One region of the Psychrobacillus sp. NPDC096389 genome, then DNA from elsewhere that is predicted to be linked to it. Evidence: riboswitches for the same ligand, from Rfam matches in the RefSeq annotation. Region 1 holds a riboswitch; each other region holds the start of a gene.
What was found. Region 1 has a riboswitch for S-adenosylmethionine ahead of ACIQ38_RS14555 (MetQ/NlpA family ABC transporter substrate-binding protein). Riboswitches for the same ligand answer to the same signal wherever they lie in the genome.

Region 1 (6,441 bases):
AGTCTGTTTTCGCAGTTCTACAATAGCATCCCAATTTAAGGTAGGGTGGTATAAATAATCTACAATACCATTAATAATAGAAGCTTCTGATTGATCTGGGAGGGATGCCATAAATAATGGGTCTGTAACAAAATTCCCTTTAGCGATTCCTTTTTTTAGGGGAGAGAATTGGTTACGTACATCTTCTTCACGCCAACCGAGCATCACTGTATCAACGGTTACGACAATTGCTTTGTATCCAGCTTTTTCGGCTCTTTTTACGATGCTATATGAAATTTCTTTGTTCTCTGACCAATATAATTGAAACCATTTTGTGCTTCCTTCTGTCGCATCCGCAATTTCTTCTATTGAATAGCTAGAAACAGTGCTTTGAATATACGGAAAGTTATACTTGGCTGCAGCTTTTGCTACAGCAATTTCTCCATCTTCATGCGCAATTTTGTTCATTCCAACTGGTGCGATGAAAAGAGGGTGGGGGTATATTTGTCCGAACAATGTTATTTCCGTATTTAAGGTGGATACATCGTTTAGAAATCTAGGCACGATGGAATATTTGGCAAAGGAATCTGTATTTTTTCGAAGCGTTTCTTCTCCGCCAGCTGATGAGCGTATGTATCCAAATGGACCTCCATCTAACTTTTCTTTCGCCGCTTGTTCTAATTCGCTATAATTAATCGGATGTTTTTCATTGGTGCCAATATTGTTTAACAATAAATCTAAGTTAGTCATGCGAGCCACTCCTTATGAAAAATTAGCTTTTCTTTTTTCTAAAAATGCTGCAATTCCTTCTTTATAATCGTCGGAACTAAAGGAATCTAAAATGAGTTGTTCGATTTCTTTTGTTTCTGCATTTTCTCCGTCGATAATCGATTGGATTACTTGTTTTATCCCATTATTTGCAACAGAAGATTTACGGATTATTTGTCCGGCAAATTCTAAGCACTTTTCTTCTATTTCTTCCATTGGATAAACATAATCGATTAAGCCGATTTCTTTACCTTCTTCTGCACGGATTAACTTAGCAGTGTATAATAATTCTTTTGCTTTGGATGGACCGACTAAGTTAACTAGACGCTTCGTGCTCGTCAAATTGTAGATGATTCCGATGTTTGCGGCTGTAATGCCAAGTTTACTTTCAGAAGTAGCAAATCTAAAATCACAAGAATTTGCAAGTTCTAGTCCACCACCGATAGCAAGTGTTTTGATAAGGGCAATCGTTGGCTTCGGAAAACGATACAGTTTTTCGATTGATTCCAAGGTTGCATCATTATAATCTTTTGCCTTTTGAGCAGAAAAGCGGTTTTCTAGAAACTCTGAAATGTCTGCGCCAGCTGAAAATGCAGTTTCGTCGACACCTTTCAAGATCAATACTTTAATTTGTTGATCCAGTTCCAACTCATCTAATATTTCACCTAATTGTTTAAACATCGCAAGCGAAAAAGAATTTTTCTTTTCCGCGCGATTAAAAATGAGAGTAGCGATGGCGCCATTCTTTTCTACATATAAATTGTTCGACATTCAAAAACCTCCAACTAGTCTTTTTTCAATCTTGCAGCAAGTCTATTTCCAATAGACTGTATGCTTTGAACGAGGATAATTAATATGAAGACAGTAGCATACATAACATCGACTTCATAACGTAAATGTCCAAAGCGATAAGCTAAATCCCCTAGACCACCAGCACCGACCATACCAGCCATTGCCGTTGCTCCGATTAAACTAACCGTAGAGATTGTTAAACCTAAAATAATGGAAGGACGTGCTTCACGTAACAACACATGCCAAATAATCGATTCAGTTCTAATGCCCATTGCGGTATAAGCTTCAATCACACCATTTTCAACTTCTAGTAATGCAGACTCCATTAAACGTGCAATATACGGTGCAGTATAAATAACGAGAGGGACGATTACGCCTTTTACACCAATCGTCGTACCAACGATAAATTTTGTAAATGGTAGAATAAAAAATAGTAAAATGATAAATGGAATCGAACGAAGTATATTAATCAATAAGTTGCTAGTTTGATATAAAAACTTATTTTGCAAAGCTTGACCTGGTCTAGTTAATACGATTAAAATTCCTAGCGGTATTCCGATAAGCACGGAGAAAAACAATGAAATTCCAACCATTTGAAATGTTTCGATGACGGATTTACCGATAATCGGCAGCCATTGATTTGTAAATTGTTCTAATCTACTCATGATTGTCCCTCCAACTTCTCAATACCAACGCCATTTTCCTCTAAAAATAGTAACGCAGCATTTACTTGATCTTGTTCTCCAATTAAATGTATGACTATATTACCAACGATGCCATTTTTTAATTCAATAATGTTGGCGGTTAGTATATTTGGTTGCACATTAAATTTTTTGCTAACTTCAGCAAGTAGAGGTTGGCCAGCACTTTCTCCTACAAAAGTTAAGCGTGTTACGCTACCTGTCACATGTAATTGTGAAATTAAAGCAGGGGATAGATTACGCTGACTAATGGTACTTAAAAACTTTTTCGTTGTCGGATGCGTAGGTTTTGTAAATAACTGAATTGCATTATTTTGCTCAACCACATGCCCATTTTCCATTACATATACATGATCACAAATTTTTTGGATGACATTCATCTCATGTGTAATAAGCAATATAGTTATTCCTAGATCTTTATTTATCTTTAATAGAAGATCTAAAATAGAATCTGTTGTTTCTGGATCGAGTGCGCTAGTTGCTTCATCACTTAATAGAATTTCGGGCTCTTGTGCAAGTGCTCTTGCAATAGCAACGCGTTGCTTTTGACCACCAGATAACTGACTTGGATAATTTTTGTGTTTATCTGTTAATCCAACAATCTCTAAATATTTTTCTGCTCTTTTCTGAACTTCTGTTTTGTTATAACCTAGAAGTTTAAGAGGAATCGCAATATTATCGTAAACAGTAGCTGTTTTTAGTAGGTTGAATCCTTGGAAAATCATCCCGATTTTATTACGAGCTTCACGTAATTTAGGAAGGGGGAGGGAAGTGGTTTCTACTCCATTTATATATACTTTTCCTTTTGTTGGTCTTTCGAGAAGGTTGACACAGCGGATAAGCGTACTTTTTCCAGCGCCGCTATAACCAATTACACCGTGAATTTCTCCTTTTTTAACATGGATGTTGACATTGTTTACTGCTTTTACTTTTCCACTTTTACTATCGAATTCTTTCGAAATATTTTCCAAAACAATCATTGTATATCTTCCTTTCTAAAGAAAACGTTACCGATGTCGGTAACGTTCTAACTTGATTCAGCAAATGTCCACCAACTCTAAATAAAAGTGGAAGGTGAAAATGAAACTGCCTTCGATTCAGTAGGATTTAAATTCCTGCTGAATAAAGTTAAGCCCCTGGCGGATGTCACAGATTTTGAAGGGAGGTAATTGAGCAAGCTCAATTCAAAATCTAGACGCAATCACGGGTAAGCGTGATTGATTAATTTTACTCATCCCAGCTAGGTAAAACAGATCCTTGAAACTCTTCTTCTATGAACTTTTTCACTTCTTCTGATTGATAAGCTTTAACGAATTTTTGAATCGTTGGATCATTCTCATTTTCTGCACGAACAACAATATAGTTTACATATGGTGAGTTTGATGATTCTAGTAAAATAGAATCTTCTTTTGGATTAATCCCAGCATCTAGTGCAAAGTTTGTATTGATCGCAGCAGCATCTACTTCGCTTAATTGTTTAGGAATTTGAGCAGCTTCTAACTCAATAAATTTTAAGTTTTTTGGATTTTCTTCAATGTCATAAATAGAGGCAGTCTCTCTTTTATCTTCTTTAATTTTGATAAATCCATTCTCTTCTAAAATATACAATGCACGAGCGCCGTTTGTTGGGTCATTCGGTAAACCAAAAGTTGCACCATCTGGAAGGTCATCCATCGATTCGTATTTATCCGAATAAACTCCCATTGGGTTTAAGATTGTTTTTCCTACTGGCACTAAGTCTGTACCATGATCTTTGTTAAACGTATCTAAAAATGGACCATGTTGGTAGCTGTTTGCATCGAGATCGCCTTCAGATAATGCAGTGTTTGGTAGAATGTAATCGGAGAATGTTTTGATCTCAATTTCTAACCCGTCTTTTGCTGCTACTTCTTTTGCCACTTCTACGATTTGTTCATGTGGTCCAGCTGTTACACCAACAACTAATTTTTTCTCGTCTAACGCTTTATCTCCACTACTAGAGTCATCGCCACATGCAGCAAGTGCTCCAGTTAATAGTATGCTTGATAAAAGTAAACCAAATTTTTTCATTTCTAATTCCTCCTAATAGTTATAAGAAAAATTGAATAAATATAAAAGCCTCTCTTCCAAAAGAAAGAGAGGCGCAAAAATACAATCTGTCCTCTCTTATCTTCCAAAACAATATGTTTTGCAGGATTTAGCACCTTTCTACATTCGAAATGTAGATGGTTGCCGAGCTTCAACGGGCCAGTCCCTCAGCTACTCTTGATAAGAGATATAAGCTATTAAATTATTCAGAAGTTCCATAAAATATAATTTACTACGTCAATTTACTAAAGTCAACAATTTTTTTCTAGTTGAAATATTCAGTCGGTCTATATTAAAGTTGTTATCAATAAATAATAATACAAGGATGATGAAAGAATGTCAGCAATTAGAGTCAATTATGCGACTGGACAGTTTGGAAAAACAGTAGCAGCTAGATTAGTATACGGTACGGATTTACTGGAAGGAATCGAACAATTATGCAAAGAAAACAATATACAATATGCAACGATTATTAGTTGTTTTGGAAGTTTTCAAAGAAGTGGCTTTGTCTATTTAGTGCCAAATGAAAATTCTGTTATTGGGGTTGGCTATAATGATTTGGTTAGAAAAGAAGGTCCAATCGAATTTTTACAAGGTACAGGCGTTATTTGTAAAAGAGAAGGAGCGTACGAAACGCACTTTCACGGTACAATGTGTGACCAAAATGGGAACGTTTTTGGGGGCCATTTTATCAAAGGGGAAAACCCGGTGATAACAGTGGATCTTGTAATAGCAGAAGTGGCTGGTATGGAATTCCATCGTAAGTTTGATCCAGAAACGGGAGGCAATCAATTTTATCCGGTGGAGAAAAATGAGAAGGAACCAAGAAAAATCGAGAAATAAGCTATGGGGGTGAGTCCAAAATGACTTTTTGGGAGGATCCCTTTTTTATTTTGTGCGGGATAAAGCATCGTAATTGCTTGTTTATCTGTGCAGACCTGCTAAAAAACAAAATATTCTCCAGTTTTTCACTTGTGTGTATCCAGTAAATGGCATAGAGCGACTGACCAATCATTGAAAGCAACTAGTTCTAGTTTGAAAGCAACCAAAATCAGTGCGAGAGCAACTAATTTGCCGACGAGAGCAACTAATTCTTATAACATCAAGTATTCTTGGAGTGAGACATCGATGAGTCTGACTAGTATTAATAAATGTTGCACGTTTATAAATTAACACTTTTACTCAACCAACAAAAAGACTGTCCCAAAAGTGTAACTTTCGAGACAGCCACATTCTTAAAACAACTCTAGTTTAGCAATTCGTTCCACAGCTTCTACTAATCTTTCTTCATCCACTAACAAACCTACTCGCACGTAGCCTTCGCCAAATGTACCGAAGCCATTACCCGCAGCAACCGCAACATCCGCTTTAGCTAGTAGTAAATCCGCGAATTCTTCACTTGTATATCCTTTAGCAACAGGCAACCATGCAAAGAAAGAACCTTGAGGTGCTTTTACATCCCAACCAATTTTCGAACATGCTTCTACTAATGCATTTCGTCTACCTTCATACAATGCAACCAAGTCATCTACGCATTGTTGGCTTTCGTTAAGAGCTGCAGCTGCTGCAGATTGAACAGCAGGGAAGAGACTTACGAATAAATGATCTTGAATAATATTAATCGCTTCAATCATTTTTGCATTTCCTACCGCAAATCCCACACGCCAGCCTGCCATATTATATGTTTTGGATAGTGTATACATTTCCACTCCGACTTCTTTAGCACCTTCTACTTCCAGGAAGCTTATTGGTTTTACGCCATCGAATCCTACAGCCCCATATGCAAAATCATGCACAACGGCAATATCCGACTCTTTTGCTAGTAACACAGTCTCTTCAAAAAAATCTTTTGTTGCGGTAGCGCCTGTCGGGTTATTAGGATAATTTAAATACATTAATTTTGCCGCTTGTTTTTGTTCTGCCGTTAACTTGCTGTAATCTGGTAAATATTCATTTTCTTCCAGTAGTGGCATTGTATCAAATCGAACATTTGCAAGACCCGCACCAGACAAATAATCCGGATAGCCTGGATCAGGAAGCAACATCAATTCTTGTTCATTCATTATTGCCAGTGGTAATTCTACTAATCCTATTTTTGTACCGAACATAATTGCTACTTCTGTATGCGGGTCTA
Region 2 (6,441 bases), on a different contig from region 1:
TAATTGCAAGAACGATTGTATAGGACCCGAATATTAACCAAATGTTTTGCCAATCTTTTATGCCGTCAACAGTGAAGTAATCTACAATTTTCCCGCTAATGATAGCGCCTAAATAGGTTCCCAGTCCGTTTACCATTGTCATGAATAAGCCTTGTGCGCTACCGCGAATGCGACTATCCACTTCTTTCTCTACAAAAATGGATCCCGAAATATTAAAGAAGTCAAAAGCAGCTCCATACACAATCATAGATAATAGTAATAAGCTGAATCCTAATCCCGATGGTTCTCCAAAAGCGAAGAGAACAAAGCGTAAAGTCCATGCTACCATACTTAATAGTATGACCGTCTTAATACCGAATCTACGTAAGAAAAATGGAATGGCTAGGATAAATACTACTTCTGAAATTTGTCCAATTGATAATAATATAGCTGGATACTTAACAGCAAGACTATCCTTAAAGCTAGGGTTTAACGCAAAGTCATGTATAAATGGGTCAGCAAAAGTAGTGTTAATTTGCAGTGCTGCACCTAATAACATAGCAAAAATGAAAAATATTGCCATTTTCTTTTGTTTAAACAATACGAGCGCATCGAGTCCTAAACGACTAACTAGCGATGCGTCCTTCTTAGCGGTTGATGTTGGACAGTCAGGTAGTGCAAGTGAAAACAGCGCAAGCAAAAGAGCAGCTCCTGATCCAATGTATAGTTGCATATTACTTAACTCAAATCCGAAAAGACTAATTGTCCATAAGGCAAGGATAAAGCTAACAGTTCCATAAACGCGAACGGAAGGGAATGTTTTCGTTGTATCATGGCCTTCCTTTTCTAGACCAAAATACGAAATGGTATATGCTAAAGAAATTGTCGGCATGTAGACCATTGCGTTAAAAAGCATTACCCAAAACAAAAGAGTGGGGTCTGAAACCTTTGCAGCAATAAATAAACAAATAGCTCCCATAAAGTGAAGAATTCCATATAATTTATTTGCCTTTACAAAGCGGTCGGCAATAATTCCTATAAGACTCGGCATAATGAGGGAAGCAAGCCCGATGGAGCTATAAACAAGTCCAACCTCTGATCCCGTAAAATGCAAAGTATTGAACATGTAAGACCCAAGTGTTACGAGCCAAGAACCCCAAACGAAAAACTGTAGAAAAATCATTATTTTAAGGCGCGATTTAATTGTCATTTCTTCCTCCTACTTTAGCTGCGGCGCCTATCTTTTTATAAGTTCACCGGATATATAATTTAGTTTACTTTTTTTGCTAACTGAGTAATATAATCGAAAAATGCATCGCGATTCACATCATAAACTACATTTACAGGACGCCCATTAGCTGTTTCTTCTGTCCGACCTTGACTCGGTCCATTTGTATGAACGATGCTATTAAGCTTCTTCACTTTTACCAGGTCAGGATTACCAACAAATGCTGTAGTTAAAACATCCCATAAGAAGTACGTTGAGTTCGTTGTAAAATGTACCAGTGGTGGGCACATCGCATAACATTGCCCAAGAAAATCAACGCCCAAATATTTACGTTCAGATGCCCAGCGTTTACGTATGTCTTCCGTAAGTGGTACCTGGCTTGTACTTTCAAGAGCTACTAGATCGATTTCTATACTGCTATCCCATACACGACCAGCCGCCTCTGGATCCCAGAATACATTCCATTCAGCTGTACCATCGTGTTCGGGCTCTTCTACATTTCCTGTTTCACGAAATGTACCGCCCATCCAAACAAGTCGTTCAATTTTCTCTTCGATTGAAGGGTCTTCGTCTAATGCGCGAGCAAGATCTGTAAGTGGACCAGTGAATAGAAGGGTTGTCTTTTCAGCGGATGCATGAATGGCATCAATCATATGAAGATGTGCTGGATTTTCAGCTACAGGTGTGTCAATCTTACCGGATTCATTTAAAATCGGTAGAGCATCAACGAAGAAAGCATGTAAACGCCAATCTTTTGGGAATGGATTTTTACCTCGAGAATTTGATTCAGCTACATCCAGATTGCCATTTCCGAAGCGATCCATAATTTTCCTACTGGCAAACATTGCAGGTTCCAAATAACAATCAGCTGGAATGACGGATACACCTGTTAGTTCAACGTTATCCATTTGCATTAATAAAAACAAAGAGACAAGATCATCAACGCCTCCATCATGATTAAAGTAAATATTCTTTTTCATTACTTATCAATCCTCTCTTACCTGAAATAAATGCCTTGCATACCGTTTCTTATCTTATTATTACTATCTAGGAAAGAATTATTTCCTAAACAAAAAAAACGCTCCGATTTCTACCGGAGCGTTGACTAGGTATCTGTAAATATGAAGAAAGAGTTGAATCCTTCCTCCATATAACAATTAACTCGTAGTCAAGCCCTTTACGGTGGCTTGGTAGAAACTTTTGGGCCATATCCCCAACATTATACGACATAATTCGACATTGTTTTCTTATAATAACTACTACATATGGTTTCGTCAATAAAAAAATCCTTCCAATTTTGTACATTATAAAATTATTAATACGATAATAATTGAAAGAAGGGGGCGGGGACACAGGAAATTCAGTAAATAAAAAAGCGAACTATCAATCGAAACTCTAATTTAATGTTTCGTGATAGTTCGTTTTTTTGTTTATATTACATGAATAAAGTAAATATTATTCGTCTTTTATAATGGACAAATAATTTGTGTCCCAGCCTCTTTCTTAACAAGTACTATTTCAAACTTAGAGTATTCAATAGATACATTTCCTTTTATCACCAAGATGGGATTAGGGATCCATCGAATCTTTCTTCGATAAATTGTTTCACTTCTTCCGAACGGTACAAATCGATAAATTGTTGAATCACTTCTTCATCTTTCGATTCGGATCTGACAGCGATAATGTTCACGAATGGAGAATCTTTCGGCTCAATAAAAATAGAATCTTCCGCTGGCGATAAACCAGCATCTATTACGAAGTTAGTATTGATAGCTGCCGCGTCAAGTTCATTCAATTGACGCGGAATTTGTGCTGCATCAAGTTCAATGAATTGGAAATCCTTCTTGTTTTCAATAATGTCATGGATTGTAGCATTAGTGTCTAGACCTTCTTTGATCTTAATCATACCGGCACTTTCAAATAGCATCAGTGCACGTCCACCTTGTGTAGGATCATTTGGCAAGCCAATTTTCGCACCATCTAGCAGTTCGTTCACATCTTTTACTTGATTAGAGTAAATGCCCATTGGGAAAGTGACCGTTTTACCTACAGCAACAAGATCCAGATTACGATCTTTTTTCATTTGTTCAAAGAAAGGAATCGTTTGGAAAATATTCATGTCAATATCTTTTTCGGCTAAAGAAACATTCGGCATTACGTAGTCAGAAAATACTTGTAGATCAATTTTTAGACCATTTTTTTCTGCCAATTCTTTCACTTTTTCAACGATTTCTTCGTGTGGACCTGCAGTTACGCCAACTGTTAGAACACCGTCGCTTAATAAGCCTTCATTTGCTTCCTCTGATTTTTCTTTACCACCGCAAGCAGCAAGTACTGTTAAAACTAAAATGAGTAATCCTGTAAATAACCACTTTTTCATTGTTATTCTCCTATCTGTTGTTTTTCTTGGTTGATATAGAAATAAAAAAACCTCTCAGAAATGAGAGGTTCATTAGCAATTTGAAGATATGCAGACGTCCTCTCTCATTTTTCAAAACGATATCGTTTTGCAGGATTTAGCACCTTTCCATATATAAACATATGGTTGGTTGCCGAGCTTCAACGGGCCAGTCCCTCTGCTACTCTTCATGAGAGATAAAATTATTTCATTTTTTATTAATGTAAATTACTATACTTGACCAAGGTGACTTCGTCAATGTAAAATTCAAAAAATTATAATTTTACTTGATATTGTTTGTTGTATTTATTGAACTTATTGGCTTGCATAACAGTGTATATATAGCATGAAAATGATAAGATACAAAAAGAGGTGAGTTATTATGAACGGACAAAATAGAAAAGACGTTAAACCAGGATTAGAAGTATATATTATTTTGAAAAAAGACCAACGAACAGGTGAAAAAACGAGAGGTATCGTGAAAGACTTGCTAACAAATTCTTCCTTCCATCCACACGGCATAAAAGTTCGATTAACCGACGGACAAGTAGGACGTGTATGTGAGATTATCGAAAAATAAGGAGTGTAAAAAATGAATGTAGAATCGCAAATATTACAATGGTTTGATCATTTTCACAAATATCCAGAAATAAGCTGGAAGGAATACGAAACGACAAACAAGCTTGCAGAAATACTCGATGAATTACAAGTATCTTATCGCCGTTTCGATGACGTGACCGGGTTACTGGCTGAAATTGGAGAAGGCGATGAAGTAATCGCTGTTCGTGCAGATATCGATGCACTATGGCAAGAAGTAGATGGAGAGTTTCGTGCCAATCATTCATGTGGACACGATGCCAATATTTCCATGGTTTTAGGAGCTTTATTATTACTAAAAGACGAAAAACTAGGTAAGCGTATCCGCTTTATCTTCCAGCCAGCGGAGGAAAAAGGAAATGGTGCCAATGCGATGATTGACAGAGGTGCATTAGAGGATGTAACGCATTTATTTGGTGTGCACTTACGACCAATTGAAGAACTTCCTTTTGGAAAAGTATCACCTGCAATTCATCATGGGGCTGCAATGTTTTTAGAAGGAAAAATTAGTGGAATTGATGCACATGGTGCACGCCCACATCAAGGGAAAAATGCCATTGATGTCACAGTAGCGATTCATCAAGCATTAAAAAATCTTTACTTTTCACCGTTCGAAGCATATTCTGCGAAACTGACCAAAATTCAAGCAGGTGGAGAAAATGCCAATATTATTCCCGGTACTGCAACGTTTTCGGTTGATGCCCGTGCACAAAAAAATGCCATTTTATTTCAAATGAAAGATCGTATTGAAAAAGATTTACAAGCTATAAAGCAATTATTTGATATAGAAATAGAGTGGGAATGGGAAGACATCACACCAGGTGCGGAAGTTTCCAAAGAAGCAGCTGCTATGACGAGAGAAGGAATTATCGAAGTTGTTGGAATGGAGAACCTTGCAGAAGAAGTAATTACTTCTGGAAGCGATGACTTTCATTTTTATACGATTAGACATCCTGAGGTGAAGGCTGCAATGATTGGTATTGGAGCAGATCTAGCACCAGGTTTACATCATCCGAATATGACGTTTAACTACGGGGCACTAGCAATTGGTGCAAAAGTTATAGCGAAAACGCTTACAAATAGTTCTAAAAAGCATTGACGACTCATCGATTTGTCTATAATATTTCATATTAGCGACTATTAAACGTCAATTAGGAATTGTCGCAATAGTTCACAAAGGGGTAAATAATATGGGAGAAAAAGATAAAGTGTCTACTAAAAAGGAAATGTCTTTGGTATGGGCTATCATACCATTACTAGTGATGATTCTCTGCATGGTTGTTGCAGTCGTTGTTTTAGAGCAAGGTCCACACATACCGTTAATCATCGGGACAGCTGTTGCTGCATTAGTAGCTTGGAAGCATGGTTTTAAGTGGAATGATATTGAAGAAATGATGTATAAGGGGATTAAACTAGCATTACCGGCAGTCGTTATTATTATGTTAGTTGGACTCACGATTGGGGCTTGGATTGGTGGCGGAGTAGTCGCAACGATGATCTATTATGGGCTAAAAATAATAACACCAGCATTGTTTTTAGTGACAATTTGCGTCATTTGTATGATTGTTTCATTAGCTATCGGCAGTTCTTGGTCCACTATGGGAACTATTGGTGTCGCAGGGATGGGTATTGGACTTAGCATGGGGATTCCGGCACCTATTATAGCGGGAGCAGTTATTTCAGGTGCTTATTTTGGGGATAAGATGTCGCCACTTTCGGATACAACAAATCTAGCAGCAGGATTGACCAATACAGATCTATTTGTACATATTCGACATATGTTATTTACGACAGTACCAGGGATTATTATCTCGTTGGGTGTATACGGATTTTTAGGTATGAAGTATAAGAACAGCAATATTGATCAAGAGAGCATTCAGCAGACAATCTCTATGTTAGAAAAAAGTTTTGTCATTTCTCCTTGGTTATTGCTTATACCAGTAGCTGTAATTGTTCTGGTTGCATTAAAGGTACCAGCAATACCAGCTTTAGTTATAGGGATAATATTAGGATCTTTGTCACAAGTGTTTATACAAGGTGGAAGCCTTACAGAAGCGATTGGGGCCCTCCAAAGTGGCTTTGTTATTGAAACAGGAAATGTAATGGTTGATGAGTTGTTTAATCGTGGTGGGCTGGATTCCATGATGTATACGGTTTCAATGACACTTGTTGCAATGACATTTGGAGGGGTACTGGAATATTCCGGTATGCTCCAATCAATTATGAATCAGATTCTGAA
Region 3 (6,441 bases), 110 kb from region 1:
AAGAGCGACTCACCCGAGAGTTTCAAGCATACGAGGAACAACAAAAAAAGATAAAGAAAATGAGAGAAGCGATTAAACGATTAAGACAATGGGCAAATGAAGCGGTTCCTCCAAATCCTGGTTTGCATCGCCAAGCGAGAAATATGGAAAGAGCTTTAGAACGGATGGAAAAGGTAAGAAAACCGCTAATCGATCCAAAAAAGATGGATTTGACTTTTGAAGCTACCGAGCGGAGCGGTAAAGAAGTAATTGTCATGGAAGATGTGTGCAAATCATTCGATGAAAAAATATTACTTGATGCTGCAAATTTGCATGTATATTGGAAGGACAGGGTGGCGATTGTCGGGCGTAATGGAACTGGTAAGTCGACGATTTTAAATTTAATACGAGGAGAAGTACCAGTTGATAAAGGAATAGCTCGACTCGGTAGCAATGTTCGTGTTGGCTTTCTTTCACAGCATTTCCTTATTGCAGATCCGAAAGCTCGACTAATCGATGTGTTTCGCAGTGAAGTAAACGTCGTTGAAGGGGATGCCCGCCACATATTAGCTAAATTTATGTTTTACGGACCCGATGTGTTTAAACGAGTAGGTGATTTAAGCGGGGGAGAACGAATGCGTCTTCGCCTTGCTCAGCTTATGCATCAAGATATCAATTTATTGATGTTAGATGAACCGACGAATCATCTAGATATAGATTCTAGAGAAGTATTGGAAGATGCTATGGAAGACTTCCAAGGAACAATACTGGCTGTCTCTCACGATCGCTACTTTTTAAACAAATTATTCCCTAGAACTGTATGGCTAGATCAAGGGCAGTTAACTACTTTTGAAGGTCCATATGAGTGGGCTCGTGCAAAATGGGAGGAGTTACAAGCGAAAACCCCTTCTATTAACTTAGTGAAAATAAAGGAACCAGCAAAGAACAATCAAACAAAGATAAAACATGCTCAACCAATAGAAGAGGAAATTGCTGCATTAGAATTAGAAATTAATACAATAAATAGTCAAATCGAGTTGGAAAATGATTGGGAGAATTACGAGCGATTACTAGAAACTAAAAACCAACATGAGCAGCTATTAGAGAAATTATTGGAGAAATGGATGGAGAATGAAAATTGAAACGCATTGCAATTGATATGGATGAAGTAATTTCGGCTTTTAGCTTGAAATGTCTACAGCTATTTAATGCTGAATTTCATTCAAACTATACGGCGGATCATCTTCATGGAAAACTTTTATCTGAGCTAGATCACCGTTTTAAAGAGAAAGTGAATGATTATTTGGCGGAGGAATCTTTTTTTCTGGAATTGGATGTTATGGAGGGAAGTCAAGGGGCATTGCGCCGATTAAGTGAGCAATATGATATTTTCATTGTTACGGCGGCTATGGAGTTTCCCGCATCATTAGCACCTAAATACCAATGGTTAAAAAAGCATTTTCCTTTCTTGAATGAAAAGCATTTCGTTTTTTGCGGGGAGCGAATTTTATTTACAGCCCCGCATAATAGGAATGAAAATAGATTTACACGATTGAATAGTTGGAATGAAGTCGAACGATATTTTTTGAAATAAACACCATTTAATTGTCGTGTAATTTAATAAAAAGAGCTTTTTATTATAAAATTTCAAATGTTGCATAAATGTTTTGCTCATGGTAGTATTTACTAGATTACATAAATAAACAAATTAAATATTCTTATCAAGAGAAGCAGAGGGACATGGCCCTGTGAAGCTTCAGCAACCTCTGATATTGTCAGAAAGGTGCTAACTCCTACAAGATTTTTGATCTTGAGAGATAAGAACTGAGAGCTATCAATACACCCTCTTTTCTTATCCCATGAGAAAAGAGGGTTTTTATGTTACATAGAAAGGAAGAGGGAAAAAATGCCGATTAATGTACCGAAACAGTTACCAGCAATAAAAAACTTAGAAAAAGAAAAAATATTCGTAATGGACGAGGAACGCGCTACTGGGCAGGATATCCGTCCTATGAACATCATCATTTTAAACTTAATGCCTGAAAAAGAGAAAACAGAACTGCAACTATTAAGGCTATTAGGGAATACACCACTACAAGTGAATGTTACTTTTATGAACATGGCTTCACATGAATCTAAAAATGTAAGTAAAACGCATTTAGATACATTTTATACAACCTTTGAAGAGATCAAGCAACGTAAATTCGATGGTATGATTATTACTGGGGCACCAATTGAGCATCTACAATTTGAAGAGGTGAATTATTGGGATGAAATGACGAAAATTATGGATTGGACAAAAACGAATGTTACATCTGTTTTCCATATTTGTTGGGGAGCGCAAGCTGCTTTATACCATCATTATGGAATTGATAAATACGACTTACCAAAGAAGTGCTTTGGTGTGTTCGATCATCGTTTATCTGATCTAACAGTTAATCTTGTACGGGGATTTAACGATGTTTTTAACGCTCCGGTGTCTCGTTATACATCCATTTCTTATGACGAAATTAAAAATGATCCGAGACTTAACATACTTTCCAAATCTGACGATGCGGGCGTTTTTCTGATCATTTCCAAAGACGAAAAACATATTATGGTTACTGGCCATTTAGAGTATGATGCAACAACTTTAGCAGATGAATATAACCGTGATCTGGAAAAGGGAATTGACATCGACGTACCAGAAAATTATTTTCCGAATAATGACCCATCCAAAGCTCCATTAAATACATGGCGTTCCCATACGCATTTATTATTTTCCAACTGGTTGAACTATTATGTCTACCAAGAAACACCTTACGAATGGGAATAAACAACAGAAAAGCACAGAGCGAAATACCGCTCTGTGCTTTTGATTATTTAAAAATACGATCAATTTCCGCAATCTCATCAGTGGAAAGTTGAACTTCTAATGTTTGAAGATTATCTAATACTTGCTCAGGTTTTTTCGCTCCAGGAATTATTACATCGATACCAGCTTGTGATAAATACCAGGCAAGCACAATATTGGAAACTCCTACGTTTTTATCATGAGCGATGTGACGCAGCTGTTCTACTTTATCTAAGTTATGAACGAAAACTTCGCCTTGGAACAATGGATTTTTGGAACGACCATCTTCGAATGTACTATTTTTATCAAATTTTCCAGTAAGTAAACCAGATGCTAGGGGGAAATAAGGGATAAACGAGATATTATGCTCTATCGTATATGGTAGAAATTCATTTTCTGCATCCCGTTTTAGTAAATTGTAACCTGATTGTAGCACATCAATATATCCATCCTGATTGCCTTCTTTTAATTGTTCCAAATTAAAATTCGATACTCCGATGGCCCGTATTTTTCCTTCTTCTTTTAAGCGATGAAGTGTGCCGATTGCTTCTGCTTTTGGCGTATTTTCATCTGGATAATGTATATAAAATAGATCGATGTAGTCTGTTTGAAGGCTACGCAAACTATTCTCCACCGTTTCTCTTAAAAACTGAGGAGAGTTGTCTATTAATACTTGTCCGTCCTCTAATTTATGCGCACCTTTTGAAGCTAATATAATGTCGTGACGATTCTTACCTTCTTTTAATACTTCACCAATTAACTCTTCCGATCTCCCTTTACCATAAATGAAAGCCGTATCCAAAAAGTCAATTCCATTATTAATGGCTGTGCGAACAATCTCTTTTCCAGTTTCATCGTTTAAATTTGGAAATAGATTATGTCCGCCGACAGCGTTTGTACCTAATCCAACCGGATTTACAAATAATCCTGTTTTGCCGATTTCTACTTTAGCTACCATTCTAGTAAAACAACTCCTTTTTCTGAATACTTACACGATAATCATATCAATATTAAAGATAAGCTCAAAGCAATGTGTCCTAATTTATGAGATTAAAGGAATCTTTCTTCTCTATGACGAATAGTATTGTATAGAAGATTAAAAGAATAGGAGCTAATATTTTGATTACAAATTTATATTTCTTTAGACACGCACATTCTATCTATTCACCAGACGAACTTAACAGACCGCTGTCAGAACGTGGGATGCTAGACGCAAAAGCAATTACTAATCTCTCGAAAGTGTTGCAAATCGATCATGTCATTTCAAGTCCATATAAAAGAGCCATTCAGACTGTCGAAGGTATCGCAGAATTGATTGGAAAAGAAATAGAATTGATAGATGGCTTTCGTGAACGCTTGCTTTCGGAACATCCCGTACCAGATTTTAACGAAGCGATTTCGCAAGTATGGGCAGATTTTGATTTTTCATTAGAAGGTGGCGAGTCCAGTCATATTGCCCAAAAAAGAGGTGTAGAGGCAACTCTTCAAGTTCTGGACAAGTACGAAGGTCAAAACATCGCAATCGGGACACATGGTAACATCATGGTGCTCATCATGAATTATTTTGATCCACAATTCGATGTTCGCTTCTGGGAGGAACTTGCCATGCCTGATATATATAAACTTACTTTTAATAAAAACAGTCTTGTTGACGTTATAAGAATAAATCCGCAAGAAGTAAGCTTATCAAACATTGGCCATACAAAATATACAACGATAGATTAACTCTGATAGATGTTGAAAAAAATGAGCGGGGGGATTTATACATGTTGAAAAATGAACAGCAGCTGAAACAAAAAATTGTAAATAAGACGATACTTGCTTTTTTTAGTTTACTTGCTATTAGTATTTTTATAACGCCTTCTGTTTTTAGTAAAGAAATAGAAAATACCCCTTCACAGTTCAACGCTAAGGTAGTAACAAATTATGAACCGTCTTTTCATTCAGAATGGAAAAAGTCTTCTAAAGGTGTACAACAAGCGACCATTGAAGGAAAAGGAGATCCGGCAATAGAAGAAGGCGAAGCAGTACTCGTCATCGAAAACCTCCAAACGAAAAAAACAACAATCTACCAGTTGAAAAATAACGAGTTCAGTCAATATACCCCTAAATATATAGAATGGATAGATGAAAATCGCCTATTTGTCATCATAGGTTATGCTTATGGCACGGTTACGACCGGTGGGAAACTATACAAACTAAATATAAAGAACAACACCGTTACCCCAATTATTGAAGATCTATTAGAGAATGAAGAAATAATGGCAGCCAAAGTAAATAACGATGGTACATTCACCTATAAAAAACATGTATATGACAGTGATAACTATGAGGAGAAAGAAAGTCATATCGAGGAAATAAGAATTCCACTTCCTAAAAGCAAAGCTGCAAATAAGTAATCCATCCTTGAATAATCGCACAGATGACTTGCTATTTTAATATAGACGAGCCACTCAATGAAACCAGTGAAGTGCACACGAATCTTTTAATAAACAGGAGAAATGGAAGAGATAAAATGAAGCTAGCATGCTTGCACGCCCATCATTCAAATACAGAATATATAGAAAGTGCATTATCGCACTATAAAATTGAATTAATGCATTTTGTTGATCCGGGTCTTATGAACAGAGTAACTTATGATGAAAACTTCCAACCAATAGATGCACGGATGAAAGTAAAAGAGCAAATGGAATGGATAGCACAGAGTAATGTCGATGCTATTCTCATAACTTGTACAAATTATATTGCACTATTAAACGAAGAGGATATTTCCTTTTCCATTCCTATCATTAAAATGGATGAACCTTTTTTTGAGGTTATTTGTCAATTGGACAAACCACAAGTAATCCTTTTTACAAATCCAGCTACAGTAGAAGGTACAATGAACCGATTAAAGGATTATGCGAAAGCTAAACAAAAAACTTTAGACATAGAAGTCATTGTGATTGAAGGCACCTTTGATTTGTTAATGCAGGGGCTAAATGATGAATACAACCGATTAATCTGTAATTACATGCGAAAAATCATACATGATGAAAAGAAAGAAATCTCTGTTGCCCAATTATCGATGGTAAAGGCTGCTAAGCAGATTGAACGCGAGATTTCGAAAACTATTATTAATCCAATGGATGCATTGAGTTCTTCCATTCTTAAATCAATTACATGACACAAAAAAGTAATCCATCTAAGAAAATTCCGATGGATTACTTTTTTGTCATTCATCTATTAAAGAACATACTACTTTCTTGATCAATGTCGACTATTGCACCTGTTTTCGCATTGACATCCACTTGATAAACTTTACCTGTAGCTGTGGAAATAAATACTTCATACACTAAAAGTCCATTTTCCATATCTAAATCCACATGGATTACTTGCCCTGGCACTTGCTGTCTCGCATTTTGCATTGCTTGCTCAATTGTAATTCGCTGTCCATTCATAGGGTTAACCAATGAAAAGCTCCTCCTCATTTACCATAAGTCTTTCTACTGTATGTAGGCGATTGAACATCGGTGAATGTATTAAGAATTTATCCTAAGCAAATAATTTTTGATTTCAAGAGAAATGCTATAGAATAAAAATGTTGTTAATATTCTTATATTGATGTTAAGAAGCAACAATTTTATTTT

Region 2: linked by a shared signal. The riboswitch ahead of ACIQ38_RS15110 (MetQ/NlpA family ABC transporter substrate-binding protein) and the one ahead of ACIQ38_RS14555 (MetQ/NlpA family ABC transporter substrate-binding protein) in region 1 are both predicted to bind S-adenosylmethionine.
Region 3: linked by a shared signal. The riboswitch ahead of metA (homoserine O-acetyltransferase MetA) and the one ahead of ACIQ38_RS14555 (MetQ/NlpA family ABC transporter substrate-binding protein) in region 1 are both predicted to bind S-adenosylmethionine.

The regions. Positions count from the first base shown of each region.
Region 1 covers NZ_JBIWFB010000005.1:245,244-251,684, reverse strand. The annotation lists gene ACIQ38_RS14575 (alpha-hydroxy acid oxidase) at 1-729, opposite strand, end outside; gene ACIQ38_RS14570 (enoyl-CoA hydratase/isomerase family protein) at 742-1,518, opposite strand; gene ACIQ38_RS14565 (methionine ABC transporter permease) at 1,533-2,204, opposite strand; gene ACIQ38_RS14560 (methionine ABC transporter ATP-binding protein) at 2,201-3,220, opposite strand; gene ACIQ38_RS14555 (MetQ/NlpA family ABC transporter substrate-binding protein) at 3,468-4,289, opposite strand; SAM riboswitch class I at 4,383-4,494, opposite strand; gene ACIQ38_RS14550 (PPC domain-containing DNA-binding protein) at 4,644-5,150, shown strand; gene ACIQ38_RS14545 (pyridoxal phosphate-dependent aminotransferase) at 5,543-6,441, opposite strand, start outside.
Region 2 covers NZ_JBIWFB010000006.1:43,183-49,623, forward strand. The annotation lists gene ACIQ38_RS15100 (nucleoside permease) at 1-1,189, opposite strand, end outside; gene ACIQ38_RS15105 (nucleoside hydrolase) at 1,249-2,187, opposite strand; purine riboswitch at 2,353-2,454, opposite strand; gene ACIQ38_RS15110 (MetQ/NlpA family ABC transporter substrate-binding protein) at 2,763-3,587, opposite strand; SAM riboswitch class I at 3,689-3,802, opposite strand; gene ACIQ38_RS15115 (YwbE family protein) at 3,988-4,185, shown strand; gene ACIQ38_RS15120 (amidohydrolase) at 4,198-5,301, shown strand; gene nhaC (Na+/H+ antiporter NhaC) at 5,393-6,441, shown strand, end outside.
Region 3 covers NZ_JBIWFB010000005.1:135,560-142,000, reverse strand. The annotation lists gene abc-f (ribosomal protection-like ABC-F family protein) at 1-1,121, shown strand, start outside; gene ACIQ38_RS14020 (5' nucleotidase, NT5C type) at 1,118-1,573, shown strand; SAM riboswitch class I at 1,695-1,803, shown strand; gene metA (homoserine O-acetyltransferase MetA) at 1,886-2,794, shown strand; gene ACIQ38_RS14010 (aldo/keto reductase) at 2,838-3,770, opposite strand; gene ACIQ38_RS14005 (histidine phosphatase family protein) at 3,935-4,537, shown strand; gene ACIQ38_RS14000 (DUF4652 domain-containing protein) at 4,579-5,211, shown strand; gene ACIQ38_RS13995 (hypothetical protein) at 5,328-5,978, shown strand; gene ACIQ38_RS13990 (PepSY domain-containing protein) at 6,031-6,264, opposite strand.